2 regions of the Mesorhizobium sp. 8 genome follow, and region 2 is predicted to be linked to the other one. Evidence: predicted binding sites of a transcription regulator. Region 2 holds the regulator's gene; the other holds the start of a gene.
What was found. The regulator HrcA, encoded in region 2, represses chaperone genes, less so after heat shock. The targets are predictions, from matches to a motif close to GTTAGCACTCNCNNNNNGNGAGTGCTAAC.
Positions count from the first base shown of each region.

Region 1: a site for HrcA is predicted at 12,520-12,548, ahead of FGU64_RS21520 (co-chaperone GroES). Genes of this name have one in related genera too.

Region 1 is NZ_CP040914.1:4,453,216-4,467,525, forward strand. Features, by position in the region: gene FGU64_RS23655 (hypothetical protein) at 882-1,250, shown strand; gene FGU64_RS21445 (hypothetical protein) at 1,885-2,145, shown strand; gene FGU64_RS21450 (Ku protein) at 2,705-3,529, shown strand; one part of gene FGU64_RS21455 (IS3 family transposase) at 3,867-4,113, shown strand; one part of gene FGU64_RS21455 (IS3 family transposase) at 4,113-5,014, shown strand; partial or broken gene FGU64_RS21460 (cation:proton antiporter) at 5,045-5,311, opposite strand; partial or broken gene FGU64_RS21465 (histidine kinase dimerization/phosphoacceptor domain -containing protein) at 5,461-6,528, shown strand; gene FGU64_RS21475 (CBS domain-containing protein) at 7,065-7,577, opposite strand; gene FGU64_RS21480 (molybdopterin-dependent oxidoreductase) at 7,574-9,307, opposite strand; gene FGU64_RS21485 (DUF2945 domain-containing protein) at 9,352-9,567, opposite strand; gene FGU64_RS21490 (transglutaminase family protein) at 9,720-10,526, opposite strand; gene FGU64_RS21495 (DUF1488 domain-containing protein) at 10,537-10,809, opposite strand; gene FGU64_RS21500 (hypothetical protein) at 10,806-11,132, opposite strand; gene FGU64_RS21505 (hypothetical protein) at 11,135-11,371, opposite strand; gene FGU64_RS21510 (hypothetical protein) at 11,473-11,841, opposite strand; gene FGU64_RS21515 (hypothetical protein) at 11,838-12,098, opposite strand; gene FGU64_RS21520 (co-chaperone GroES) at 12,601-12,918, shown strand; gene groL (chaperonin GroEL) at 12,971-14,310, shown strand, end outside.
Region 2 is NZ_CP040914.1:3,641,184-3,655,493, forward strand. Features, by position in the region: gene FGU64_RS17635 (glutamine synthetase family protein) at 1-1,057, shown strand, start outside; gene FGU64_RS17640 (LysR substrate-binding domain-containing protein) at 1,063-2,262, shown strand; gene FGU64_RS17645 (APC family permease) at 2,303-3,760, shown strand; gene hemW (radical SAM family heme chaperone HemW) at 3,923-5,080, opposite strand; gene rdgB (RdgB/HAM1 family non-canonical purine NTP pyrophosphatase) at 5,253-5,900, opposite strand; gene FGU64_RS17660 (VOC family protein) at 5,902-6,330, opposite strand; gene rph (ribonuclease PH) at 6,341-7,057, opposite strand; gene hrcA (heat-inducible transcriptional repressor HrcA) at 7,207-8,292, shown strand; gene FGU64_RS17675 (hypothetical protein) at 8,327-8,512, shown strand; gene FGU64_RS23350 (hypothetical protein) at 8,616-8,786, opposite strand; gene FGU64_RS17680 (sorbosone dehydrogenase family protein) at 9,040-10,368, shown strand; gene cysK (cysteine synthase A) at 10,540-11,520, shown strand; gene FGU64_RS17690 (glutathione S-transferase family protein) at 11,899-12,525, shown strand; gene FGU64_RS17695 (DUF6596 domain-containing protein) at 12,739-13,989, opposite strand; gene FGU64_RS17700 (YciI family protein) at 14,000-14,310, opposite strand, start outside.

The sequences.
Region 1 (14,310 bases), 810 kb from region 2:
GCCGAGACTTCGTGGCCATGCTGGAGCCTCTGGGACCTGACCTCTGGTTTTCCGATGGCGGATCGTTTTTGTGGCGGACTGCGGCAACGGTCGGCAAAACATCCTGGGCATCTCGGCCTTTGGCGGGAAGGCGCAGGAAACCAGCCGTCGGCGTTTACCATGCTGACGACGGAACCGGGTCCAGATGTCGCGCCATCCACGACCGCCAACTCGTGGTGCTGCATTCCGGACAACTTAAGGCAAGGCTCGATCTCTCGAATCCTGAAGATGAGATGCTGCCGCCGCTTCCGGCGGGCTCGCTCGGCGTGGAGACCGTCGGTAGGCATAGCTCTCTTGTCGGCCGATGCCGACATACGCTTTGACGATATCGTCGCGTTCCCATCGCGACGGCGCCCACGCGATAACTTTGAAGGGTTCGTCAGTATCCAGCCGCGCCCAATGCGACTTGTCGCCGTCGAGCCGCATTCGTCGCACAGGCGGCGAGGTGACGGACGCGATAGTTGGAAAACTATAGCATATACGCCGGTTATCTACACCCGAAGCTACATTCAAAGCATGACCTTGGGCTGGCGGCTTAATCGGCAGCGTTTACGAAATGCTAACCTTGCCGGCTTGCGAGAGTGGGCACCGCGCCAAACGACCTTCGATCAAGAACTGGCCAACGGTAGATAGTGACCATGCACAATCTCCCGATCTCCGTTGCTCTGGTCATCTGCGTGGCGGCAGCTTTTCTAGCGGTCTCGGTTGCCGCTAATGAAGATCCAACTCGTTGGGGCGAAGAGACTGCGGGAAGGGTAACGTTCTTCTGAAACCCGCTGTGATCAAAACCGGCGGAACCTTTCCTCCATCACCAGTGTTCGTTTGGTCAGGAGGATTCAACCATGCCCGACAAGCCAGCTTACGAGACAGGTGCCCGCGAGCCAATGGAGAAGAAGCAGCCCGACGCGAACGAAGATGTTTCTCAGGGCGCCGCTACCAACAAGTTGCCGCCGACGCCGTTCGGCAATTCTGAGCCCGTCGATGACGTGGACGAAAAGACCCGGCACTCCGACGGTCAAAGTCCACCGTTTGAAGGATCGCCCAGCCCTTCTACCGAGCAGATAGCGGGGGCTGGCCCCGCGATCGCTGAACGTTCGAAGGATGCCCACGCTTCGGCGCCCAATAGGCAACCGGGTGCCTATGTCGAGGATGACCCGCTGCCGAACATTCCTGACGGCGAGGCGAGCGCCGCCGAAGGCAAGCCGCGATAGCAAGGTGAGGAAATAGCAAAGTGGAAGCATACATTCGCGGCTCTATCCTGCTGCCAGTCATCAAGCGTGCCGAGCCTCCACTCCCGGCATGGAAACTACACGCTATCGAGATTGGCCATGCGGAGGCTCGACGTGCAGCGGCGAGTTCGAGGGCGAAAAAAACTTCTGTTCAGAAATCGGTTGGTCCTTCGCGCCCGGCCATTGCGTTCAGTTCCTTGGTCAGTTCAGTGCAATGTCTTCGACGCGCGTTCTTCCGCGCCAGAATAGGCTCCGGAGGAATGTATCCGTTTTCAGCGCACCCGTCACGATCCTAGTCGGGCTGGGCTTTCCGTGCAAAATCCGGTCAGCCAAATGCGCATTGGCATATTTGGACGATCGCCCCGCCTGCGACCGGGACGAGGCGTGGGAAGCAACGGTAGCGGCGTGCCGCGATGCGCTGGCGGATAGGACGGCCACCGAGGAAACAAGGAATGTGTTTGCGGTCTATGCTCGCCGGCGAGACATCCTAGTGGAGGATACGCTGACCTGCATCAAACGTCAGATCCGTAGCAGAAGGGGAGCGTGAATTGTCGCCTCTTTCTAACGGAACCATCTATGCCGTGTACGGTTCGTCTATAATTAGGAGAATCCAAGCATGCCCGAAGATCTATCACGCAAGGACGAGCAACGCGGCACCCGGAACATCATGATGTGGGGCGTGGCAATCGTTGCCGCTGTCTTTATCGCCTTACTCGCCATCTTTGTCTTCGGCGCCGGCGGTTCAGACAAGATTAAGCCGGAGACGACCGGGCAGGAAAATTACGGCACGAATGCGCCGCTGCAGACCTCCCCGCCAGCTGGGACGAAAAACGACGAGACGAACGGCGGTACCAAGTTGCCGGAAGCACAGCTATAATAAGGCACTTGACCAACGGTCCGTGAGGGATGAGTACGCTCCGGATGACGCCGATGGCCTGCCGCCATCTGATCTACGCTTCATGAATTCCTTCAGGCTTTTCCCAATCTCCGTCTCGTTGTAGACGCCCGCGCTAAATATCGACATTGCAGCACGCGCCAGATCGTCCGCGTCTCACCGGCCGGCCCCTGATGTCGTGATCTTTCCAAAGACGATCCTAAACCTTCTTCAAGGTCGCCATCTCGCTTGGGTAGGCGATGCCTGAAATCGATCCGAATCGTGCATGCACGGCTATCTCCCTCGAAAGCTGCCCGCCCGACGCGGACTTGCTCCTATAGGCGTAGGGGGCAGAGGGGCGTGCGGGCGACCCCCGACTGGTTAGCATGGCAGCGTGTTCCGCGATGAAAAACTCGCTTTGCGGACCATCCGTGCAAAGACGCAATCTCCGGATGGCTCCAAGTCAGAGCCGACTATCAACGACAGATTTGGAGTTGGTTCCTCGTGGGAACGATTTTTCTGCATCTCCGTTGCTCCTGCTTGCTATTATTGGAGCAATCTCATGCCTTCAGCACCGCGCGCTGCCTGGAAAGGCTTCCTCAGGGTCGGATCGGTGACGTGCAAGGTGAAGATCGTTGGTGTGGTGACCGAAGCGGAGAAGATCCGCTTCAACGTCCTCAATAGAAAGACCGGCAATCGCGTCCACAGCGTCTACGTCGACGAGGAGACGAACGACGAAGTGCCGGCCGACGAGCAGCAGAAGGGCTGGGAGGTCGACAAGGGCGATTTCCTGCCGATCGACGCCGAAGAGATCAAGGCGCTGAAGCTGACTTCCGAACACACGCTGGATGTCGATGATTTCGTGCCGGTCAAGGAGATCGACACCCGCTATCTCGAAAAGCCTTACTATCTGGCCCCGGCCGACGCGGTTTCAACGGAGCCCTTTGCCGTCCTGCGCGAGGCGATGGAGAAGACCGGCATGGCGGCGCGGTCTTGCGTCGTCATGTACCAGCATGGCCACGAGGTCGTCATCCAGCCCTACGGCAAGGGCATGCTGATGTCATGGCTGCGGCCTCACAAGGACGTTCTCTCCGAAAAGGAAGCGTTCGAAGGACTCCCCTCCGGCAAGCTCGACAAAGATTTGATCGACGTTGCCTCGATGCTGATCGACAAGAAGCTGACGACGTTCGATCCGACGCACTTCGAGGACAAGTACGAGGAAGCCCTGGTCGAGCTGATTGACGCCAAGAAAAAGGGCAAGAAGCCGCCTCTGCGCAAGGTCGAGAAACCCAAGGAGAACGTCGTCAACCTAGCCGAGGTGCTGCGCAAGAGCCTAGAGGCGGAAGGCGTCAAGGGACCGACCAAGAAGAAGGGCAAGGCCGCATAAGCGGGTTTGCTTCTTCTCGGGCAGCTTTGAAATCCGGCAAGATTGATGGCGGGACCTCTGACTGAATCTCGGTCCCGATATTGGAAGACAAACCATTTTCCGCCTTCGTTCTCGTTGGCGGGGAGAGAAACTCCGAAATTTGCGGTTCGAACCAGGGCCTAATCATTTCGATGGCAGACTGTTAACCGTCGGGCTCGTTTCAACGACTACCGATTTGCTACCCTCTCGGAATGTACACGGGTCGCCGCATCCCCATTGCCATTGGTAATGCCGGCTTGGCCTGCTGCCGGTTTCGTGGACACCGAGATAAGGTGTTTAACGGAACTGGAGAGTTGGAATGCAGAGAAGGAAGTTCAGCCGCGAGTTCAAACTTGAGGCAGTGAGACTGGTGAAGGAACGGGGCGTCGCGGTGACCCAGGCGGCTCGTGACCTTGATCTCCATGAGAATGTGCTGCGCAAATGGATTCGCGAGACAAGCGTTGATCCGCGACACGCCTTTCCCGGCCATGGTCAGATGAAGCTGGAGCAGCTCGAGATCGATCGGCTGCGCAAGGAAGTGGCCAAGCTGAAGGCGGAGCGCGACATCTTAAAAAAGGCCGCAGCCTACTTCGCGAGGGAAGCGATATGAGGTTCGCTTTCATTGCGAAGCACCGGAGCATCTGGCCGGTGGCATGGCTATGCGACGCTCTGGATGTGTCCCGTTCGGGCTTCCATGCCTGGCTCAACCGCACCCCCAGCACGCGCTCCCGGCACGACGAGGTGCTGGTGACGGCGATCGATCGCAGCTTCAAGAGCAGCGACCGAACCTATGGCGCTCGCCGCGTCTGGCATGACGTGCTGGCCGAGGGTCTCTCCTGCGGCTTGCATCGCATCGAGCGGCTCATGCGTCAGAACGGGCTGCGTGCCCGGCCGCGGCGTCGTGGGCTACCGAAAGACACCGGCGAGCGAGCCGCAATGTCGGACAATATCCTCGACCGCGCTTTCGAGGCCTCGGCCCCGAACCAGAAGTGGATCGCCGACTTCACCTACATCTGGACCGCCGAAGGATGGCTCTACGTTGCCGCCGTGGTCGACCTATTCTCCCGGCGTGTCGTCGGTTGGGCGATGAAGGCGGAGATGACGGCCCAGCTTGTCACCGACGCTCTCATCATGGCGATCTGGCGCAGAGGCAAGCCGGACAGTCTGCTGCATCACAGCGACCAGGGCAGCCAATATACGAGCGAACAGTTCCAGCGCCTGATGGCCGATCACGGCATCACCTGCTCGATGAGCCGGTCGGGCAACGTCTGGGACAATGCTGCGATGGAGAGCTTCTTCTCGTCGCTGAAAACCGAGCGGACAGCACGCAAGGTTTACAGGACGAGGGATGACGCCAGGGCGGATGTGTTCGATTACATCGAGCGCTTCTACAATCCCCGGCGACGGCACTCGACATTGGGATATATGAGCCCGGTCGAGTTCGAAGAGAAAGCTATGTTAGCTTAACCTCGTGTCCGAAAAACCGGCAGCAGGCCAGAGCGCCAGTTCGAGGACCGCCGTCCGGTCCTTGAGTAATTCCTCGTTCGGGATGCGCCAGCCATCCAGGAACAGCAGCGGCGGAATGAAGAGGAGGAAGAAGATTTGCGGGTCAAGTTCGACACGCAGATTGGCGATAAGGCCGATTATCCCGCCCAGGACGATCTGAACCAGTGGTCGGGGGACCGGCAGCGGTAACAGGCGCGAGATGAAGCCGCTTACGACCACCGCGACCATGAGAATAAGGACGATTGTAATGGTTTCCAACGAAGCGCCTTGTTCCTGATATCGCTTTCGTGAACCTCGTTTTAAAGCGGTTCGCGACATTCGTCTTTAAGAGATATACACTTGCCCATGAACCGATGCCCGGTGCGCATGCTGCAATGGGTTCGGCCTGGGTTAGGCCAGTTCCAGCAATGATCGACTTCGATAATGTCGCTGATGCGCAGACGCTCGCGCAAGCGATCGTCAATACGATCCCAGAGCCGTTTATCGTGCTGGACGACGGGCTTCGCGTGCTGGCAGCCAGCCGCTCGTTCTATGAGACGTTCAAGGTCGACCCTGTGCAAACCCGGGGCTGCCTGTTCTTTTCGCTCGATGGCGGTCAATGGGACATTCCCGCGCTGCGCGATCTTCTTGAATCGGTCATTCCCAGACAAGCTGCGATGGACGATTTCGAAGTCGAGCATGATTTTCCAGCGCTTGGTCACAGGACGATGCTGCTCAATGCGCGGCAGGTCATTTACGACGATACACCCGCTTCGACGATTCTCCTGGCTTTTGTCGATGTAACCGAGCGTCGGGCCACTGAACGGAAGAAAGACGATCTGCTAAGACAGACGGAGGAGTGGCTTCGTCAAAAAGACGTTCTCCTTCAGGAGATGCAGCACCGCGTCGCCAACAGCTTGCAAATCATAGCGAGCATCTTGTTACTGAAGGCGCGAGCCGTGACGTCGGAGGAAACGCGTCATCACTTGCAGGACGCCCACCAGCGCGTGATGTCGGTGGCGGAAATTCAACGACATCTCTATCCGGCCCTCAACGCCGACGAGATCGCGGTCGATTCCTATTTGTCGAAACTTTGCGCCAGCTTGGCGTCATCGATGGTGGCCGAAAGCCAATGGATCACCGTGAAGGTCATGGCGAACAAGGGTTCCGTCCGGTCCGACAAGGCCGTCAGTATCGGCCTCATCGTCACCGAACTGGTCATCAACGCGATCAAATATGCTTTTCCCTCGGGGCGCCCTGATGCTCAGATTCTTGTTACGTACGAGATCGACGACCAGGACTGGAAGCTAATCGTGTCAGATAATGGTATCGGAAAGAACGTCGCCGACGCGGCTGAGGTGACCAGCGGGCTCGGAACCGCAATTATCGAGGCTCTCGTGCGTCAGCTCGATGCGCGAATGAACATTGCAAGCAACGCCACAGGTACCAAGGTGTCGATTACCCGGGCAACATTCACGTCTCGCATGCCGCATGCGGCCCGAACCAAGCGGATTGCGGATTCAATTAATACAGCCACGATCCACCTTCGGCGCAAAGGCTCGGTTCGCCAGATTGGAAACAGCAGCCTACCCTCACCGGAAGCGGGACGACCGCTCGATGAGGTCGATCATGCGGGCCGCTGCATGGATGGTCAGGGGATGATCCGTAAAGCCCGGCCTCGGCGAGATGTACCCGGCCATTTCGCGGGCCAGTTCGAGCTGCTCGTTCGATGCCGTGGCAAGCAGCGAAACCAGCAGGTTCTCCAGCGCGATGACCCGCACGCGAAGCGTGACAATATCCGCATTGCTCATTTCCGGAGCCGGGATTTGCTCCTTGTCAGCCGCGAGTTCGCCGACGGACCCTGCGGCCCCGCCTTCGTTATCCCAGCGTGATAGCGCCTCTCGGCGCTGGTTATCCTGGCTCGACGCCTCTGGATTCCGATTGGGCATCTCGGCTCCTTTCCAAATATCCTTCATCGGCTCGGAAACAGGTCGCGCGGCGGGCAGAACCGGCGATGGCCGCTCGGGGTGGCCTATCGATACCCGATCCCCGATACGTAGTCGCGAAGCAATTCTTCCTCGTTCTCCGCTTCCGACAGCAGAGCCTGCAAAGCCTCCCGCGCATAGATGATGCCGAGGGGTCTGCGTCCTTCATCGAGGACCGGAACACGTTGCAGGCCCCGTTCCCTCATTGTCGACCAGACATCGAGCAATAGCTCGTGTGCCCGGCAATAGGTGACATCACGGGTCATGATGGCGTCAACCCTGGCGGTGCAGCCGGCGCCCATGCAGCGACCGATCTGGCCGACGATGTCGGTCTTCGTCAAAACACCGACCATGGCGCCGCGGTCGCACACGACGATGAGATCGGTGTGAGGCCTGGACATCAGCGCGGCCGCTTCCCTGACCGGTGCTTGCGCTTCTATGACGGCCAGGCGCTCGATCGCCCGTGGCAAAAATTCCTGACGATCATTGTACCGGCTCCTGTATCGCTCTATTCGCCGGCCGAATCTCTCGCTCGCGCCGTCGTTGCCACGAACGATCAAATCGGCATGCGGTAACCGTAGAATTCGTGGTCCTCATTATAGCCGCCCTGACCGGCGCCGAGATCGGCGAAATCCTGAACGAACTCGATCGCCGCTATCCACTTGACCATCTTGAAGCCCAGCTCATTTTCACAGCGCAACCGCAAGGGCGCGCCATGCAGGACGCTGACCGGCGCGCCGTTCATCTCGTAGGCGAGGATGGTCAGTTCGTGGCGCATGTTTTCAATCTTGTGGACATCGTAGTAGCGCCCGCCGTCGGCGCCGTCGGCAAGGGAATAGAACACGGCGTAACGGGCCTCCGACGTCGGCTTCACGATGTCGAGGATGTCGCGCATGGCAACGCCGCCCCATTCGGCGACGCCGGACCAGCCCTGGATGCAGAAATGCGTCGTGATTTGCTTCTGTTTGGACATCGCCCCGATATCAGCCAACGAGAATTCCTGCGGCCGCTCGACGAGGCCGCCGACGCGCAACCGGTAGCTGGCGAAATTCTCCGCCACGAGATTGTCAAACTCCTTTGAGTTGGGCATCGTGCCGTTTAGCCAGAAATACGGAGAGATGTCCTTCTTTGTGAGCTGCGAGCGGGCGTCCCAGCCTTCGGCCAGCCCCATCAGCCAGCCGATCATGAACGCGCCCGCGCGCTGCACGAGGCGCGCGTGGCGGATGGTGAAGGGCGAGACGACGAGCCAAGTCGCGATCAGCACCGCCATCGCCATCAGGAAAAAAGGAAACCCGGCCCACGAGGCATCGTCGACGCCGGCGAACATGTGATTGGTGTTCTGCCTTATGCCGGTGACGAACACCATGGCGCCATGCGCCAGGATGAAGCCGACGAACCAGGCGAACGCGATGAAGTGGACCGAACGCATCGCCTGCCGGTTGAACAGCCGGCCGAACCAGCCCGACGCATTGGAGACCGCCGGGCTCTGCATCAGGCCGGTGAAGATCGAGACCGGCGCCGCGACGAAGACGGTGATGAAGTAGCTGAGTTGCTGGAGGCCGTTGTAGCGCGTCCAACCCTCGTCGACCGGGAAGTTCAGCGACGCATACTGGATCGCCGTCGAGAGCGCTGCCGGGAAAACTTCCCAGGTGATGGGCACCAGCCTGCGCCACTGGTCGGTGGTAAACAGCAGTACGTAGAAGGCGACGCCGTTGATCAGCCACAACAGGTTGACCGAGAAATGCCACCAGCGCGACAGGCCGAGCGTGTGGCGCAGGCCCGGAATGCCGAGCCATGTCGGCAGCGTGACGGAATCATCCTTCGCGGTCCATATGCGACCTTTCGGGACAGGCACCTGGAATCGAAACCAATCGCTCCCCGGCGTGCAGTCGCGTCCCCAATAGAGCCGCGGATGGTCGGCCAGAATCTGTATCCCCGCGCGCATGATGAACAGCATGAAGAACATGTTGAGGAAATGCTGGAGTTGCAGCCACCACGGGAAGCCCGAGTCCACCAATGGTGCCGATTGGGCGATGCCGGGATGGTTCTGGATGAAGGCCGCCACGCCGGGAAGCTCACGCAGGCTTTGCGCCAGCGCGATCAGGCAGAGCAGCGCGGCGACGCCGATCGGCAGAAACCATAACGTATTGATCCAGCGGCTCCCGATGCGGATGTGGGGGAAAATTCCCTGCTGTGGCGGCATCCAGTGATTGAGACGGATGCGGTCGCCGGCGTCGCTAAGCTTATAGCGAAGCGGTTCGGGTGAGGGGGGTGGGGAAGTCGTGGACATTGGCGATCGCTTTCTATCATCGATCGCGCCTGGCAATGATGACGTCAGTCGCGAAGTTTGGTGAGCGCCGAACCGCTGTGGAAGGCGATGTGTTCGGTCTTGCCGCTCTTGATTTCGTATTGCGGCACTTCCGCACTCGCATGATGCGTGTAGCCGTTAACTGCGAAATCTTGCGTATGAAGGCGAATAACCGTGCCGCTGACGCGCCCGGCTTCGGAATTCCAGCTCACGTGATCGCAGACATCGAATTGATCCGGCATGGAAGGATTCCTCCGAAAGGCTTGCATCTGAAGGCATCGTCGCATGGTATTCAACCTTCACGCTTAAATTGATGACTGAAAGCAAGACGGTTAAACTGCTACACCATACTCTGGTCTCTCAACGATGAGGCTGGGACTTGATTGTCGGGAAGTCAGTCCGACACCTCATAAGTCCACACCCGAAACGCTTTAAGGACATGGGGGCCGAACGAATTGATCAATGGGATGTCGGCGGCATCACGGCCGCGTGCCACCACGATCCTGCCGATCCGCGGTGTGTTGTTGCGCGGATCGAATGTGTACCATTCGCCGTCGAGGAAGACCTCCATCCATGCGCTGAAGTCCATTGGATCGACGACCGGCACGCCAATGTCGCCGAGATGGCCGTTGACATAACGGGCGGGAATGTTGAGGCAGCGGCAGAACGCGACAGCAAGGTGGGCGAAATCGCGACAGACGCCAACGCGTTCGTGATAGACCTCGAAGGCCGTGCGCGTCGGCCGGGCCTGCATGTAGTCGAAGCGGATGTGATTGTGGACGAAGTCGCAGATCGCCTGCACGCGACCCCACCCGGGCGAGATCGTGCCGAAAAGGTCCCACGCGGTCTGGCTGAGACGATCTGTCTCGCAATAGCGGCTGCCCATCAGGTAGACGAGGTTGTCGTCCGGCAGTTCTGGAACCGCGAGTTCGCGCGCACCAGGCAGCGCCCTGTCCAACTGACCGTCGTCCCTGATCGTCGCATCGCCCCACATGGTCAGGTCGCCGGCCGGCGCGACGAGACGCCGGCAACGGTTGCCGAAGAGATCGCGGTAGGTCGAGATCGATACCTCGGGGGTGGTGAATGTCGTTTCCGGCACCCTGATGTCGGTCGCGCGGTCCTCATGGACCGATAACAGGCACACAAGGGCCGTGGGCTGCTGGCATGTCAACGTGATCTCATAGCCATAGCGGATCAGCATGGAAATCCGCCTAGTGGAGATCCGCAGCGGTCAGCGTGTAGGAATCGCGCCTGCCGTGCGAATAGGCCTTGCGCGCGACATCATAGATAGACGTGCGCAAGGCGTCGAAAGCCGACAGGCACTTCGCTTCCAGCGCGCCCGCCTCGCGTTTGGTGTCGGGCTTCGCGAGCGCATCCGCCTCGATGAAGAAGCGGATCTGGAACATGCCGTCATGACCCACGAAACGAACGGCGTTGCGCGCTTCGTCGAAGCTGCGGCTTGGGTTGGGAAAGGCCAGCGTCATGACCTGCGCTCCGCCGGTTTCGGGATTGCCCTGAAGGGCGAGAGTTCAATGCGTTCCCTGCGGCGCTCGGCGTTGCGAAGGTTGAGACACAACATGCCCCGCGTGGCGTCCGATCGACTCAGGCCGGTCATGGCATCGCTGCCGAAGCGCGCCGGAATGCCGGTAAAGACGTGATAGATCGTCCAGGAACGGTCGGCTTCGATACGGCGGCCATATTGATGGTGCATGGAATCCTGACCGGGCGCGCCGCCTTCGTTTTCCCAGACGCTGATCGCGGCGGCAATTCGCTTCCGTTCAGTCTCCGTGAGGTGCTGCATATTCATGGTCATTGCCTTCCTTCGTCCACCGCTTCCGAGCCGATGATGCCGCAGTAGTGTATTCTGCCGTTCGCGTCGGTGATCGTCATGGAGTCGGGACGCTGTGGCATGTCGAGGGTCCGCGCCAACAGCCGCGCGGCTGCGATGGCGCCGTCGAGATCATCGACCTCCACGGTTTCGCGGCCGACGACGGCATGGGCATCATCCGCGCCGCGGGTCCGGTAAAACTCGATTCCGATCTTCACCACTCGTACCTGCTCAACCGCATCGAGGCCGTCAATCCCTGCCTTTGCGAACCGAAACGTTGCTGTTCGCGGCGAGTTTGACCGGGTTGCTGGATCCTCCTTCAGGCTTGGGCGACGCCTTTTCCTGCCTCGGCTTCCTGATCTCGCGATTGCCGCGGTTCTGTCCTTTGGCCATGATCGAACGTCCTTTCGAGAAGGGTTGCGCCGTCGCCGGATTGCAAAAAGCGGACGGCTTCGAGGCTGTCCTGTGTCGTCACCCGCTCATGACGCTCGTCATCGTTGCGGATGCGGTATTGCGGCGAATCTCCCCGCGGCGGCAGCGTGCCGGTGATGTGATAGATTTCCGCGCTCTTCGGGAATGTGCCGAAACTGCCGCGCAGGCGCACCGTTTGCCCAATGGCGAAAAGATGCGTCGGAGCCTCGCGGCGATTGGCACGCGCGTTGCGCCGCAGAATGCTCATGGCGGTCATGGTTGCTTATCCTTTTCGAGTGCGGCATCGAGATCCGCCGGATTGATCGGCACCATCTGATGCGTCGATCCGCGCGTCCCGATGCTCGGCAAGTGGATGAAAGCGCCGATACGCCGCCAGGCAAGCCAGTAGGCGCCCTCGATCGCTTCCTCGTCATGGTCGACGCGATAGTCTCCGGCCGGCTGCAGCGTATCGAAGTCCGGCAGCCGGAACGGCGCGGAGAAATGGACGACGGTCTGTGTGGTACGGCTGGCCATGGTTGCGATTTCCGCAGGAGCACGCAAAGGCGCCTCCTGCATTATTCCCATCCGAACCGGAACGATGCCGACGCTGCCAGTACATCCGTGGTCAGCGCCGGCGTTCATTCCGAGGTTCGAACGGAACGACACATGCGCCGGATTGGCGCAATAAAGCCGCTATCGAGAATTCGGTAGTGAATGGCGGGTCTCTGACACCGCTAAAGCCAAATCGGCCAAATCAACGAGCCACGTATATGCGCTTCAATTGAGCTGCGAACAAGGCGCGGAATAGTTTTTTATTTATGGACACGAATTAAAAATCTCAATTTACGTAAAATAAACAATCGCTTGAAACCAAAATACGGCCCTTGAAAAGTGATAATTTCTGAAAATTATTTAAGATAGTCAGAGAGGTATTTTGAAATACGCAAGAATTAATTTTGGCAGTCCTATCAATCGAGTGCCAAACGCCCTATGTTGGTGATGTGGCAGCCCTACGCGCGGCCGCAGAAAGATCCCAATGAAATTCCGTCCGCTCCACGACCGCGTCGTCATCCGACGCGCGGAAGGCGATTTGAAATCGAAGGGCGGGATCATCATTCCCGATACCGCCAAGGAAAAGCCGCAGGAAGGCGAGGTGGTCGCCTCCGGACCTGGTTCTCGGGACGAAAACGGCACCCTGATCCCGCTCGACGTCAAGGCGGGCGACTTCATCCTGTTCGGCAAATGGTCCGGCACCGAGGTCAGGATCGACGGCGAGGACCTCCTGATCATGAAGGAGGCTGACATCATGGGCATCGTCGAAAAGACCGAAGCGGCCGCCGGCAAGGCCGCCTGACCGCGTCCCCATTCAAGATCGGCCTCATTCAAGAATCGATTGGACAAACATCATGTCTGCCAAGGAAATCAAGTTCTCCACCGACGCGCGCGACCGAATGTTGCGTGGCGTGGAACTGCTCAACAACGCCGTCAAGGTGACGCTGGGACCGAAAGGCCGCAACGTGGTCATAGACAAGGCCTACGGCGCGCCGCGCATCACCAAGGACGGCGTCACCGTCGCCAAGGAGATCGAGCTGGCCGACAAGTTCGAGAACATGGGCGCGCAGATGGTGCGCGAAGTGGCGTCCAAGACCAACGATCTTGCCGGCGACGGCACCACCACGGCCACCGTGCTTGCCGCGTCGATCCTGCGCGAAGGCGCCAGGCTGGTCGCCGCCGGCATGAATCCGATGGACCTCAAGCGCGGCATCGATCTCGGCGTGGCGGCCGTCGTCAAGGAAATCCAGGGCAATGCCAGGAAGGTCAAATCGTCCGACGAGATCGCCCAGGTCGGCACCATCGCCGCCAATGGCGACGCCACTGTCGGCGCCATGATCGCCAAGGCGATGGACAAGGTTGGCAACGAGGGCGTCATCACCGTGGAGGAAGCCAGGACGGCAGAGACCGAACTCGACGTGGTCGAGGGCATGCAGTTCGATCGCGGCTATCTTTCGCCCTACTTCGTCACCAATGCCGAGAAGATGCGCGTGGAACTGGAGGACCCCTACATCCTCATCCACGAGAAGAAGCTCGGCAATCTGCAGGCAATGCTGCCGATCCTCGAAGCCGTCGTGCAAGGCGGCAAGCCGCTGCTGATCATCTCCGAAGACGTCGAGGGCGAGGCGCTGGCCACGCTCGTCGTCAACAAGCTGCGCGGCGGCCTTAAGGTCGCCGCCGTCAAGGCGCCCGGCTTCGGCGACCGCCGCAAGGCCATGCTGGAAGACATCGCCGTTCTGAGTGCCGGCCAGATGATCTCCGAGGACCTTGGCATCAAGCTGGAAAACGTCACGCTGGACATGCTCGGACGCGCCAGGCGCGTCGTGATCGAGAAGGACACGACCACGATCATCGACGGCGCCGGCGACAAGGCCGGCATTGCCTCGCGCATCGCCCAGATCAAGGCCCAGATCGAGGAAACCACCTCCGACTACGACAAGGAGAAGCTGCAGGAGCGGCTGGCCAAGCTCGCCGGCGGCGTCGCGGTGATCCGCGTCGGCGGCGCGACCGAGACCGAGGTCAAGGAAAAGAAGGACCGCATCGACGATGCGCTGAACGCCACGCGCGCGGCGGTCGAGGAAGGCATCGTTCCGGGCGGCGGCGTCGCGCTGCTGCGCGCCAGGGCCGTGCTGGCCTCGCTGACGGGCGCCAACGCCGACATCACCGCCGGCGTCTCGATCGTGTTCAGGGCGCT
Region 2 (14,310 bases):
CATGCTGGTGCTGGCCAACTATTCGGGCGGCACCGCCGAATTCTGCCCGCGCTCGCTACTCAGCCGCGTGCTCTCCCGCATCACTGAGGCCGGCTACCGGCCGCGCTACGGCATGGAGCTGGAATACACGCTGTTCGACGAGACGCCCGAAAGCGCCCGCGCCAAGGGCTACCGCAACCTGAAGACCGCCACCCAGCACAACAGCCACGACCTCGTCCTCTACCAGGTTCAGCAGACGGAATGGTACGAGGCGGTGGCCGAGATGTGCGTGCCGCTGCGCATTGACCTCGCCAAGATGCACGAGGAGATCGGCGGCGGCTTCCTCGAAGCCTGTATCGCCGCCGGCGAGGGGCTGGAGCCGGCCGACCAGCTGGTGCTCTTGAAGAACTTCATCCGTGCGCTGGCCCAGCGCCAGGGCCGCTGCGTCACCTTCATGCCGCGCTGGACGGAAGCCGCCGACAGCCAGTCCATCCACGTCCACGTCTCGCTGAAGGACAAGGACGGCAAATCGGTCTTCCACGACCCGTCGCAGAAGAACGGCGTGTCGCAGACCTTCCGCCACTTCATCGGCGGCATGCAGACCTATCTCGGCGACCTCACGCTGCTGTTCCAGCCGACGGTCAATTCCTACCGGCGCTTCGCGCCCGGCACCTTCGCGCCGCCGGGCCTCAGCTGGGGCTACGAGAACCGCACCACCTGCTTCCGCATCGTCGGCCACGACGCCGGCTCGCTGCGCGTGGAAAACCGCCTGCCGGGCGCCGACACCAACCCCTACCTGACGGTCGCCGCCACGGTGGCGGCCGGCGTCGCCGGCATCCTGGAAAAGATCGAGCCGGAAGCCGAGACCGTCGGCAACGGCTACGCGCAGGAGACGCCGCGCGACTTCGCCCGCTCCATGCCCGAGGCGATCGAGCGGCTGCGCGGCTCCGCCTTCGCCAAGGACTGGCTCGGGCCGCGCTTCGTCGAGGCGTTCTCCTCGACGCGCCAGAGCCAGTACGACGAGTTCCGCCGCAAGGTGCCCGACGTTGAACTGGAACGTTTCTTCGACCTGGGGTGAAAGCCATGGATGCCGAACTTCGCGCCCGTTTCGTGGAAAGCATGAGCCGCGTCGCCTCCGCCGTCACCGTCGTGACCACGGATGGCGAAGCGGGCCGGTTCGGCGTCACCGTCTCCTCCATGACCTCGGTCTCGGCCGACACCAGCCGGCCGTCGCTTCTCGTCAGCATCCACCATCTCAGCCCCGCCGGCGAGGCGATCAGGAAGAACCGGCGCTTCTGCGCCAATGTGCTGAGCGGCAACCAGACCTTCGTGTCCGACCTGTTTTCCGGCCGCCTCAAGCATCTCAACGAGGACAGGTTCGGTGAGATTCCCTGGCATCCCGGCGCCACCGGCGCGCCGATCATCGAGGGCGCCATCGCCTCGCTGGATTGCGAGCTGAAGACCGCCCTTTTGTGGGGCACGCATTTCATCCTCATCGGCGAGGTCGAGCAGATCGAGCTGTCGCGTCAGCGCTCGCCGCTCGTCTACGCCAACCGCGGCTATCGCCGCGCCATCCCGATCGCGCCGGAAGACCGGCAGCCGCACGATCCGCACAACCAGCTGCGCGTCGGCTTCTTCATCACGCTGGGGCCGGAATTCGTGCCGTCCCTCGTCGCCGATTTCGCCAGCCGGACGCCCGCCGTCGATATCCGCCTGCTGGAGGCCGACCACGACGATCTCGTCGAGCAGATGCGCGCCGGCAAGATCGACGCCGCCGTCACCTTCGGCGCAGTCGACGAGCCGGAACTCGAGGCCGAGGTCATCTGCCCCGCCGATCCCCATGTTCTCCTGAGCGCCGATCATCCGCTCGCCGCCAAGCCGAGCCTGCGGCTTGGCGATGTGGCCGAGCTGCCGATGATCCTGCTCGACTATCCTTCGGTGCGCGGCGCCGTCGCTGCCTTGTTCGAGCGTAACGGCCTGAAGCCGAACGTGCGCCTGCAGTCGCCGTCCTTCGCCATGGTGCGCGGGCTAGTCGCACAGGGGCTCGGCTACACGTTGGTGCCGCAGGCCCCGCGCAACCGGGACCGGCGCGGCGGTGAGACAAGGGCCGTGCCGCTGAAGGTGGATTTTCCGGAGGGTGCGCTGGTCGCGCTGGCGCGGCGGCCGGATCGGCAAAGCGAATTGGCCAGGGACTTTCTTGCCCGCTGCAAGAGGTCCTTTCAAACTCAGCCCGATCAAGAACGGGCAGGTGGCCGGCCGGCGGCAGGCACGAAGGTGCGATAGGGCGCCGGCGGTGATGTGAAGGACACAACAGGAGGGGACTATGGCTCAGGAAAACGTTTTGGATGTAAGTAGCGGAGGTGCGAACCGGCTCCGCAAGAATTCGCTGGGGTTGATCGCCGTCACCTTCATGGTGATCTCGGCGGCCGCGCCGCTGACGGGCGTGGCGGGCGCCATGCCGCTGGCCTTCATGCTCGGCAACGGCGCCGGCGTGCCGGCCATCTTCATCTTCGTGACGGCGGTGATGCTGGCCTTCGCCGCCGGCTATGTGGCGATGTCGCGCCACGTCACCAATGCCGGCGCCTTCTACGCCTATGCCGCGCGCGGCCTCGGCGGGCGCACGGCAGGTGCTGTGGCGATCACCGCGCTCGTCGCCTACAACGCCATGCAGTTCGGCCTCATCGGCCTGTTCGGCGGTATCGCCGCCGGCATCTTCGGCGAACTCGGCCTCGTGCTGCCCTGGTGGCTGTGGAGCCTGGCGGCCATCGTGCTTGTCGGCGCCCTCGGTTACCGACAGGTCGACCTGTCGGCCAAGGTGCTGGTCGCGGCGGTGCTGCTCGAATACATCATCGTGCTGATCGTCGACTTCGCCATCCTCGGCAAGGGCGGCGCCGGCGGCCTGTCGATGAACTTCTTCGACGCAAACGCCTTCTTCTCCGGCTCGATGACGGCGGCGATCCTGTTCTGCATGGGCTGCTTCATCGGCTTCGAGGCGACGACGATCTACGCCGAGGAAACGCGCGATCCGGAAAAGACCATCCCGCGTGCCACCTACCTGTCGGTGCTGATGATCGGCCTGTTCTTCATCTTCACCACCTGGCTGATGATCGTCGGCGTCGGCGCCGACAAGCTGGTCCCGACCATCCAGGGCCTGCCCGATCCGTCGCTGTTCTTCTTCAATCTGGCGGCCGACTATGTCGGCGGGCCGATCCCGACCATCGCCGGCATCCTTCTGGTGTCGAGCCTGTTCGCGGCGCTCTCGGCCTTCCACAACTACATCGCCCGCTACAGCTACGTCGCCGGTCGCGAGGGCCTGCTGCCGGACGTGTTCGGCCGCACCCACGGCACCCACCAGAGCCCGCATATCGGCTCCGTGGTGCAGACCGTCGGCGCGCTGATCGTGCTCGCCCTGTTCGCCGGGCTGGGGCTCGACCCGGTGCTCAACATGTTCACCTGGATCAGCCAGATCGGCACGCTCGGCGTGCTCGCCATGATGACCGTCACCTCGCTTGCGGTGATCGTCTTCTTCCGCCGCGAGGGCCATGCCGGCTCGCCGCTGGTGACATTGGTCCTGCCGATCCTGTCGGGCCTGGTGATGGCGGCGCTGTTCGTCTACATCTTCCTGCATTTCGGCGACCTGACCGGCACCACCGGCGGCGCGCTGGGCGTCATCCTGCCCTCGCTGATCCCGCTGGCCGCGATCGTCGGCTACCTTCTGGCGGCCCGGCTGGAAAAGACCGATCCGGCCCGCTTCGCCCGCATGGGCAACAACGGCAACTGATCGCTCCGGCGATCGGCGACGGCCTGCCCGGACAGGGCAGGTCGTTTTCGTTTCGATAGGCTAGAGCGAAATGCCGTTTCCCTGAATCGGTATTTCGCTCTAACCATTTGTTTTTGAAGCATGATGTTTTCCGAAAAGTCTGCAACTTTTCGGCATCATGCTTTATCGCGCCAGATCGGCGACCACGGCGTCCAGCACGATCATGCCGGCGGGCGTCGCGCGCAGGCGCGAATTGCCGAGCGGCGCCACAAGGCCTTCCTCCTGCAGGATGGAAAGCCGCGCCGGCGGCAGGCCGCGCCCGGCATAGTCCTCGTAGCGCGCGAGGTCGATGCCTTCGGCCAGCCTGAGCCCCATCAGCAGGAACTCGTCCGCTTCCTCGGCGCGCGTCAGCACCTCGCCGCCGACGACGCCGTCGCCCTTGGCCTCGACCAGCGAAAGCCATGTCTCCGGCATCTTCTCGGTGAACGTCACCACCCGCCGCCCGTCCTCGACGAAGCGGCCATGCGCGCCGGGGCCGGCGCCGACATATTCGCCGTAGCGCCAGTAGGTCAGATTGTGCCGGCTCTCCGCGCCCGGCCGGGCGTGGTTGGAGATCTCGTAGGCCGGCAGGCCTTTTGCTGCCGTCACCTCCTGCGTGAGCTGGTAGAGGTCGGCCGCCAGATCGGGATCGGGAATGGCGAACTTCCTCGCCTTGTGCAGGGCGTGGAAGGGCGTGCCTTCCTCGATGGTGAGCTGGTAGAGCGACAGATGGTCAGCGGCGTGGCCGATCGCTTCCTCCAGTTCCGCCTGCCAGGCGTCCAGCGTCTGGCCGGGGCGGGCGTAGATCAGGTCGAAGGACAGGCGCGGAAACGTCTCGCGCGCCAGCCGGATCGCCTTCAGCGCCTCTTCCACATTGTGCAGCCGGCCGAGGAACCTCAGGTCGCGGTCGTTCAGCGCCTGCACGCCGAGCGACACCCGGTTGACGCCGGCCGCCCGGTAGCCTCGAAACCGCTCCGCTTCCACCGAGGAAGGATTGGCTTCCAACGTCACCTCGATGCCGGCCGGCACCGTCCAGTTCGCCGCCACGGCGTCGAGCACGGCGCCCACCGTTTCCGGCTTCATCAGCGACGGTGTGCCGCCGCCGAGGAAGATGGAGGTGACGTCGCGTGGCCCGGTGCGGGCGCGCATCGTCTTCAGTTCGGCGGCGAAAGCGCGTGCAAAGCGCTCCTGGTCGACCGGCTGATGGCGCACATGGCTGTTGAAGTCGCAATAGGGGCACTTGGCCGCGCAGAATGGCCAGTGGATGTAGACCCCGAAACCGGGTGTGCGGTCGAGCATCATGGGTGCATTCCGACGCCATGCCGGCGCTGCCCCTCACCTGCCTGCCGGCAGCCTCTCCCCGTAAACGGGGAGAGGCGAGCTGCTGCGACGTGGGCGCTCCCCTCTCCCCGTTTACGGGGAGAGGGTAAGGGTGAGGGGCGGCGCTGATGATGGCCGTTTATGCCGGGGAGCATCAAATCTGTCCCAGCCGTGCCTCGGCGAATTTCTTGAAGGCCCGCGCCCGGTGCGACAGCGCTTCCGCGTCGCCCGGCTTCCAGCCATGCTTCTCCTCGGCCGTCATCTCGCCGAAGGTCTTGTCATAGCCGTGGGGCAGGAACACTGGGTCGTAGCCGAAGCCGAGGTCGCCGCGCGGCGGCCAGACAAGTGTGCCCTCGACCTCGCCGCGATAATATTCCGCCTCTCCGTCGGGGAAGGCCAGGCAGATGACGGCGACGAAGCGGCCGGTGCGCTGCGCCGGCTCGGTCGCGCCGACCTCCTGCAGGGCGACCTCGGTGCGCTGCATGGCCATGCCGAAATCACGCCCGCCCTCGGGCTTTTCCGCCCAGTTGGCGGTGTAGACGCCGGGCGCGCCGTCGAGCGCGTCCACGCACAGGCCCGAATCGTCGGACATGGCGGGCAGGCCCGTCGCCACGGCGGCCGCGTGAGCCTTGATGTAGGCGTTCTCCTCGAAGGTCGTGCCGGTCTCGTCCGGTTCCGGCAGGCCGTACTCCTTGGCCGACTTCGCCTCCAGCCCGAAGGGGCCGAGCAGGTCTGCGAACTCGCGCAGCTTGCCGGCATTGTGGCTGGCGACGACGATCTTCTTGTCCGTCAGGGCGTGCATTCTAGAGGTTCCAGATTTTCGGTTCGGCGAATTCCAGCGAATTGCCGGACGGGTCGCGGAAATAGATCGAGCGGCCGCCCCGTTCCTGCCCCGGTTTGGGCGGCCAGATGAAATCGGCCTCGATGGCGACGCCCTTGCCCGTCAGATGGGCCTTCCAGCGCTCGATGTCATCGCCTGAAGCGGCAAAGCACAGGTGCCCTTGCCCATTGGCGCCGTGCGGCGGTACCGGCAGCTTGGCGCCGGGCGGGGGCGGCTCCCGCGTCGCCTCGGCGACGAACAGCAGAAGCACGCCTTGGCCGCAGCGGAAGAACGCATGCCGGCCTTCCACTTTCGCAATCCGCTCAAGGCCGAGGACTTCGGCATAGAAGTTCTCGGCCGCGTCGAGGTCGGTGACGTAGAGCGCCGATTCGAGGATGGCGGAAGGTTGCATCTGCGCCCCGTCAGTCCACCGCCATCTTCTGCAAATCCACCAGCCGCGAAATACCGCGCTTGGCCAATCCCATCAGGGCGGAAAACTGATCCTCCGAGAACGGCTCGCCCTCGGCCGTGCCCTGGATCTCGACGATGCCGCCCTTGCCGGTCATGACGAAGTTGGCGTCGGTGCCGGCCGACGAATCCTCCAGGTAGTCGAGGTCGATCACCGGCTGGCCGTCGTGGATGCCGCAGGAGATCGCCGCGACATGGTCCTTCAGCACCTTGTCGACCTTCACCATCTGGCGCGCCTCCATCCAGCGCAGGCAGTCGTAGAGCGCAACCCAGCCGCCGGTGATGGAGGCGGTGCGGGTGCCGCCGTCGGCCTGTAGGACGTCGCAGTCCACCGTGACCTGCACCTCGCCCAGCGCCTGCATGTCGACCACGGCGCGCAAGGAGCGGCCGATCAGGCGCTGGATCTCCAGCGTGCGGCCGCCCTGCTTGCCGGCGGAGGCCTCGCGGCGCATGCGGTCGCCGGTCGAGCGCGGCAGCATGCCGTATTCGGCCGTCACCCAGCCCTTGCCGGAATTGCGCATCCAGCCCGGCACCCGCTCCTCCAGGCTCGCCGTGCAAAGCACATGCGTGTCGCCGAACTTCACCAGGCACGAGCCCTCCGCATGCTTGGAGACGCCGCGCTCGAAGGAGATGGCGCGCATTTCGTCGTTCTGGCGCTTGGAGGGACGCATTCGGGCTCGCTTTCATGGATTTTGAATCGTGCCGGGCTTTTAGCCCCGGCAGGCGTGGCGTGCAAAGGAAAACGCCCTGTCCCGGACGGGACACGTCCTTGCGTCGGCGCCGTTCCCGTCTATATCCTTGAACCGGAGGTTTTGTCCGCATGACCCGGCCGATCACCGACGCGACCGTGCAGTCGCCCACTTTGCAGACGCTCGACATGCGCTCGCGCGACATCTTCCGCCGCATCGTCGATTCCTACCTGCGCGACGGCGAGCCCGTCGGTTCGCGCTCGCTCTCGCGCATCCTGCCGTCGTCGCTGTCGCCGGCGACGGTGCGCAACGTCATGAGCGACCTCGAGCATCTCGGCCTCATCTACGCGCCGCACGTCTCGGCCGGCCGCCTGCCGACGCAGGCGGGCCTGCGCTTCTTCGTCGATGCCTTCATGGAACTGGGCGACCTTGCGGAAGAGGAGCGCCGCGCCATCGAGGCGCAGATGAAGGCGTCGGGCGAGGGGACGAGCCTGGAACACATGCTGACCGAGGCCAGCCAGTTGCTGTCGGGCATGTCGCGCGGCGCGGGGCTGGTGCTCACCGCCAAGAGCGAGGCCGCGCTCAAGCACATCGAGTTCATCCAGCTGGAGCCGACCAAGGCGCTGGCGGTGCTGGTGTCGCAGAACGGCGACGTCGAGAACCGCATCATCGAGCTGCCGGCCGGCATCACCGTCTCGCAGCTGCACGAAGCCTCCAACTTCCTCAACGCCCACATCCGCGGTCGCACGCTGGCCGAGGCGCGCGCTGAGATCGAGCGGCGCAAGCAGGAAACCCGCGCCGCCCTCGACACGCTGTCGCAGGACCTCGTTGAAAAGGGCCTGGCGATGTGGGCGGGCGCCGAAAGCGGCCTGCCGTCGCGCCTCATCGTGCGCGGCCGCGCCAACCTTTTGGAAAACGTCTCGGCGCAGGCCGACATGGAACTCTTGAAACACCTGTTCGAGGACCTGGAGACGCAGGACGGCCTCGTCCAGCTTCTCGACCTCGCCGAGCAGGGCTCGGGCGTGCGCATCTTCATCGGCTCGGAGAACAAGCTGTTTTCGCTGTCGGGCTCCTCGCTGGTGGTGGCGCCCTACCGCGACAAAGATGCGCGCGTCATCGGCGCGCTCGGCGTCATCGGTCCGACCCGGCTGAACTACGCCCGCATCGTGCCGATGGTGGACTATACCGCGCAGCTCATATCGCGCATGCTGCGCTGAGCGGACGGGCGGCGACGACCGACAGGAGGGAACCATGGCGTTCGAATCGATCAAGGCCGAAATCGACCTTCTTCTCGCCAGCATGGTGAACCAGCCCGAGGACGCCCGCGAGATCCGCGAGCAGGTGCGCGAGAAGCTGAACGAGCTGCGCGCGCTCGGCCTGCCGCTGCCGGCCGACCTGGTGAGGCTGGAGAGCCAGCTCGACGCCGAACTCGGCTGAGGACCTGTCCGGGAATTCTGCTTTGGCGGCCACCCGACGGCGTCGTCGGCGCTTCCATTGCCTGCAGGCCGGATCGGGGCCTGACTGGCCGCGACGCGGCTTCCTACTGCTGGCCGGGGTTGGAAGGCTGAATCGGCTTGTCTTCCGGTATCGGCACGTTGTCCTCGGGGATGGGCTGGCAATCCCGTCCGTCGCAGTCGTTCGCCTCGCCGGGCGTCGGCGGATCGCAGTCGCGGCCCTGGCAGGTCTCGGCCGGCTGGGTGTTGTCCCGCATGCAGTCCTGCCCCGTGCAGCTTTGCGCGGGCACGTTTCCGGCCAAGGCCCCGGCCGCCGTGAAGAGCAACGCCGAGGCGACCGCGATGACTGGAAAGGCGGTGCTTGGTCGCATGGCTCAAGCAGACGCCGCACTTGTTGCCGATGCAAGGCGAACCATATGGCAAGGTAAAGGCGGCGTTGCCGGCGGCTGTGCGTCGTCGGCTCGAGGTTGCGTGGAGGACACGGCATTGGCGGAACAGGCAAGAACCGGAATGCGCGGCTTTTTCCTGGGCGGAGCGGTCTTGCTGGCCTGTGCCGGCACGGTCGCCGCCCAGGACCCGTCCGCTCCCCTTGAGGGAGCAAAGGCTTTCGGTGGCTGGCACGACGACCGGCCCGGCCTGTGGCGCCTCATCGCTCCCGGCGATCTGCCCAGGCCCTACGCCACCGATTCGGCCTCCAACGGCGCCGACCGCGCGCGGGAACCGAAGGGCGAAGGCCCGCAGGTGCCGCCAGGCTTTTCGGCCGAGCGCATCGCGTCGGGCATCCGCAATCCGCGCGCCGTCCGCGTCGCCCCGAACGGCGACCTGTTCGTCGCCGACAGCCGCGCCGGTCAGGTACGCGTGTACCGGCTGGGCAAGGACGGCAAGGTGGCGGAGGAAGGCATCTTCGCCAAGGGACTCGCCCGGCCCTACGGCATCGCCTTCCATCCGGCTGACAACCCGCAATGGGTCTATGTCGCCGAGACCGGCGGCGTCGTGCGTTTCCCCTATCGTAGCGGCGAGCTGAAGGCGTCCGGCAAGGCCGGGATGGTCGTCGACGACCTGCCGACCGGTGGCCATTGGACCCGCGACATCGCCTTTTCGCCCGATGGCGCCACCCTCTACGTCTCCGTCGGCTCGGACTCGAACGCCGCCGAGGGCATGGGCAAGGCGCCGGCCGGCTGGATCGACGGGCAGGCTCCGGGCGCGGCATGGGGCTCGGAGGAGGGCCGCGCCGAAGTCCGCGCCTACGATCCCGACGGCAAGAACGGCCGTGTCGTCGCGACCGGCCTGCGCAACTGTTCGGGCATGACGGTGCAGCCGGCTACCGGCGCGCTATGGTGCGTCGTCAACGAGCGCGACGGGCTGGGCGACAACGTGCCCTTCGAATATGCCACGACGGTGCAGGACGGCGCCTTCTACGGCTGGCCCTGGTATTACATCGGCGATCATCAGGACCCGCGCCATGCCGGCGCGCGGCCGGACCTCGCCGGCAAGGCGACGGTACCGGACGTGCTCATCCAGGCGCATTCGGCGCCGCTCGGCATCGCCTTCTACGAGGGCGACCGGTTCCCGGCCGAATACAGGGGCGACGCCTTCGTCGCGCTGCACGGCTCGTGGAACCGCGGCACGCGCACCGGATACAAGGTCGTGCGGTTGAAATTCGAGAACGGCAAGCCGACCGGCGCCTATCAGGATTTCATGACGGGCTTCGTCCTGTCGGATGCCGAGGTGTGGGGCCGCCCGGTCGGCGTGGCGGTGGCCAAGGACGGCGCGCTGATCGTCACCGAGGACGGGTCCGGCACCATCTGGCGCGTCGCCTATGACGGCGCGAAGCCATGACGGAAACCGCGAAGCGCAATTACAGTCCTGTTTTTCGCCGCCTGGGAGAATTTTATTCCAGCCGTACACGGCCTTTGCAACGCCGCCCACTCGGCTATTCTGGCGTGCCGGCCTATCTTCCACGATGAAAAATCCTATCTTGCATTTCACGAATCTCAGGGAGCCAGACGCATGACCAAGCCCGACCCGTCCGCGCGCGTGCCCGGCCGCGGCCGCATCTTCGCCTCGATCACCGAAACGATCGGCGACACGCCGCTGGTCAGGCTGGAGAAGTTCGCGAAGGAAAAGGGCATCGTCGCCGACCTGCTCGCCAAGCTGGAGTTCTTCAACCCCATCGCCTCGGTCAAGGACCGCATCGGCGTGGCGATGATCGAGGCGCTGGAGGCGGAAGGCCGCATCGTGCCCGGCCGCACCACGCTGGTCGAGCCGACGTCCGGAAACACCGGCATCGCGCTCGCCTTCGCCGCCGCCGCCAAGGGCTACAAGCTGATCCTGACCATGCCCGAGACAATGTCGTCGGAGCGGCGCAAGATGCTTCTGCTGCTCGGCGCCGAACTGGTGCTGACCGACGGGCCGAAGGGCATGAAGGGCGCCATCGCCAAGGCCGAGGAACTGGTCGCCAAGTTGCCGGACGCCGTTATTCCGCAGCAGTTCGAGAACCCCGCCAATCCCGAAATCCACCGCCGCACCACGGCGGAGGAAATCTGGAACGATACGGGCGGCGCGGTCGACATCCTCGTCGCCGGCATCGGCACCGGCGGCACCATCACCGGCGTCGGCCAGGTGCTCAAAAAGCGCAAGCCCTCGGTGCAGGTCGTGGCGGTGGAGCCGGAAGCGTCCGCCATCCTGTCGGGCGGCCAGCCCGGCCCGCACAAGATCCAGGGCCTTGGCGCCGGCTTCGCGCCGAAGGTGCTCGACACTTCCGTCTACGACGAGATCGTCACCGTCACGAACGAAGATGCCGTCGCCGACGCCCGCCTGGTCGCGCGGCTGGAAGGCGTGCCGGTCGGCATTTCCTCGGGCGCCGCCCTGCAGGCGGCAGCGGTGGTCGGCGCGCGGCCGGAAAACAAGGGCAAGACGATGGTCGTCGTCATCCCCTCCTTCGCCGAGCGCTACCTGTCGACCGTCCTGTTCGACGGGTTGGGGAACTGACGCGGGCGTTGGGATGGCTCCTCACCTTTGAGGCGGAGCTATTGCAAATAAGGCTCCCCCTCTCCGTCTTGCTTCGCAAGCCACCTCTCCCCCCGTTCCGGGTGGAGAGGATAGGATGACTGCAAGGCTTGGCGCCCATCCTCTCCCCTCACGAAGTGGGGGAGAGGTGGCTCGGCGAAGCCGAGACGGAGAGGGGGGCACGTCGTAGCCGATAGATCTCCTACGGGGGAGGGGCCAGACTCCAGATTAGCAAAAACCCATCGCCCTTGTCCGGCTCGTGCTGCTGGCCCTCACGAAAAACCGTCTGGCGCGGCTTGAGCGCGGCGGCGCTCGAGGGCACATCCTCCTGTCTCGCGATACGGCGAGGGGAGGATTCGCATGTACAAGCTCTATACGCGGCCCGGCTCCGGCGGTTTCGTCGTCGAGGCCTCGCTGAAGATCGCCGGCGCGCCGTTCGACCTGATCGACGTGAAGAAGACGCCGGACCCGGTGCCGGACTTCCTCGCCATCAGCCCGATGAACCAGGTGCCGGTTCTGGTCCTGCCCGACGGCCATGCCGTGACCGAGACGGCGGCGATGTGCATCCTTCTGGCCGAGCGGCATCCCGGCGCCGGCCTCGGCCCCGTCGCCGGCGAGGCGGGCCGCGCCGATTTCCTGCGCTGGATGGCGTTCATGGCCGCTGCGCTCTATCCGGCCGACCTGCGCTATTTCTATGCCCATCGCTACACCACCGATGCCGGCGGCATCGAAGCAGTCAAGCAGGCCGCGCTGGCCGAGATGGACCGCGAGATCGGCATCCTCGACCGCGCGCTGGAAGGCCGCGACTGGCTCGCCGCCGGCCGGCGCACGCTGGCCGATCTCTACATGCTCATGCTGGTGTGCTGGCACCCGGAGGCCGCCAAAGCGCCGGCCGCCTGGCCCAATGTCGAGCGCGTCTCAGCGGCCCTGCGCGCCGATCCGCTGCTGGCCGAACTCAACGTCCGCCACGAGATGTGGGTTGACTGAGAGGAACTGCCGCTCGTCGGTGCTGACCCCCACCCCTAACCCCTCCCCGCAAGGGGGAGGGGACTTGGGGCGCGGCAGCTTCCCCTCCCCCTTGCGGGGAGGGGTTAGGGGTGGGGGTTAGGGGTGGGGGTATGCGACGGGGGAAATGCGGGGCAATTCCATGCCCCCCGTTCACAGGCGGACGAGCACCGATAGCCGGCACGACCACCGGCACTACACGCTCCCTCGGCCCAGTGCGTCGCGCTCGGCCAGCAGGAAGCGGCGCACGGCCTCGTCGCGCTCCAGCCCGATGGCGCGGTCGTAGGCGGCTGTCGCCTGCTCGCGGTCGCCGAGCTGCGCCGCGAGATCGGCGCGCGCCGCCCAGAACGGCTGGTAGTCGGCCAGCCGCGGATCGCCTATCGCCTCCAGCGCGTCGAGGCCGGCGCGTGGGCCGTCGAGCCGGGCGATCGCGACCGCGCGGTTGATCGCCGCCACCGGCGAGCCGGTCAGCTTGAGCAGCGCCTCGTAGAGCGTGGCGAGCGCCGGCCAGTCCGTCCCGCCCGTCGTGCGGCGCGCTGAATGCACGGCCTGTATGGCGGCCTCCAGCCTGTAGCGGCCGAGCCCTTCCATCGCCGAGGCGACGACCAGCAGCCGCTCGGCCTCGTCGATCATCGCGTGGTCCCACAGGCCCGTGTCCTGTGCGGCCAGCGGCATGTAGGCGCCGTCGGGGCCGCGCCGCGCCGCCCGCCGCGCTTCGGCGAACAGCATCAGCGAAAGCAGGCCGAGCGCTTCCGGTTCGTTGGGCAGCAGCGACGCCGTCAGGCGGCCGAGCCAAAGGCCTTCCGAGGCAAGGTTGCGCCGCCGCGTTTCGGTGCCGGCGGCGTCCAGCCAGCCTTCGGCGAAGGCGGCGTAGATCGCCTCCAGCACGGCGTCCAGCCGCCCGGCCAGTTCCTGCCGCTCCGGGATGCGGAACGGAATGCCCGCCTGCCTGATGCGCGCCTTGGCGCGCACCAGCCGCTGCGCCATCGTGGCGGGCGCGACGAGGAAGGCCGAGGCGATCGCGGCCGCGTCGAAGCCGAGGATGGTCTGCAGCATCAGCGGCGCGCGCATCGCCGGGTCGATCGCCGGGTGGGCGCAGGCGAACAGCAGCCTCAGCCGCTCGTCGGGGATCTCCTGTTCGGCCATGCCGGCCTCCAATTCCTCGGCGATCAGCGCCAGGTGGTCCTGGCCGGCTTCGCGGGTCAGGCGGCGGCGCGCGGCGTCGATGCCGCGCCGCCGCGCCACGGCGAGCAGCCAGGCTTCCGGCTTGTCCGGTACGCCGTCGCGCGGCCAGCGCTCGAGTGCGGCGGCAAAGGCATCCGCCAGCGCGTCCTCGGCGCCGGCGACATCGCGCGTGCGGGCCGCCAGGAAGGCGACCAGCTTGCCGTAGCTTTGCCGGGCGGCGGCCTCGGCGGCCGCCCGCGCGCTGGCGGCTTCGGCGGCCACCGGGATGCGCCTACTGCGCCTTCCAGATCGGCCGCACCTCGACCGCCTTGTTCTGCGCGGCGGGGCAGCGGGCGGCCCACTGGATGGCGGCGTCGAGGTCTTGCGCCTCGATGATGTAATAGCCGCCGAGCTGTTCCTTGGTGTCGGCGAACGGCCCGTCGAGCACTTCGGTCCTGTCGCCCAGCATGCGCACCCGCGTGGTCGAGGACGACGGCGCCAGCCGGTCGCCGGCCACCCAGGCGCCCGCCTTCTTCAGCGCTTCGTTGTAGGCCATGAAGGGCTGGCCCATCTCGTAGGCCTTGTCGGGCGAGGCGGTCGGCG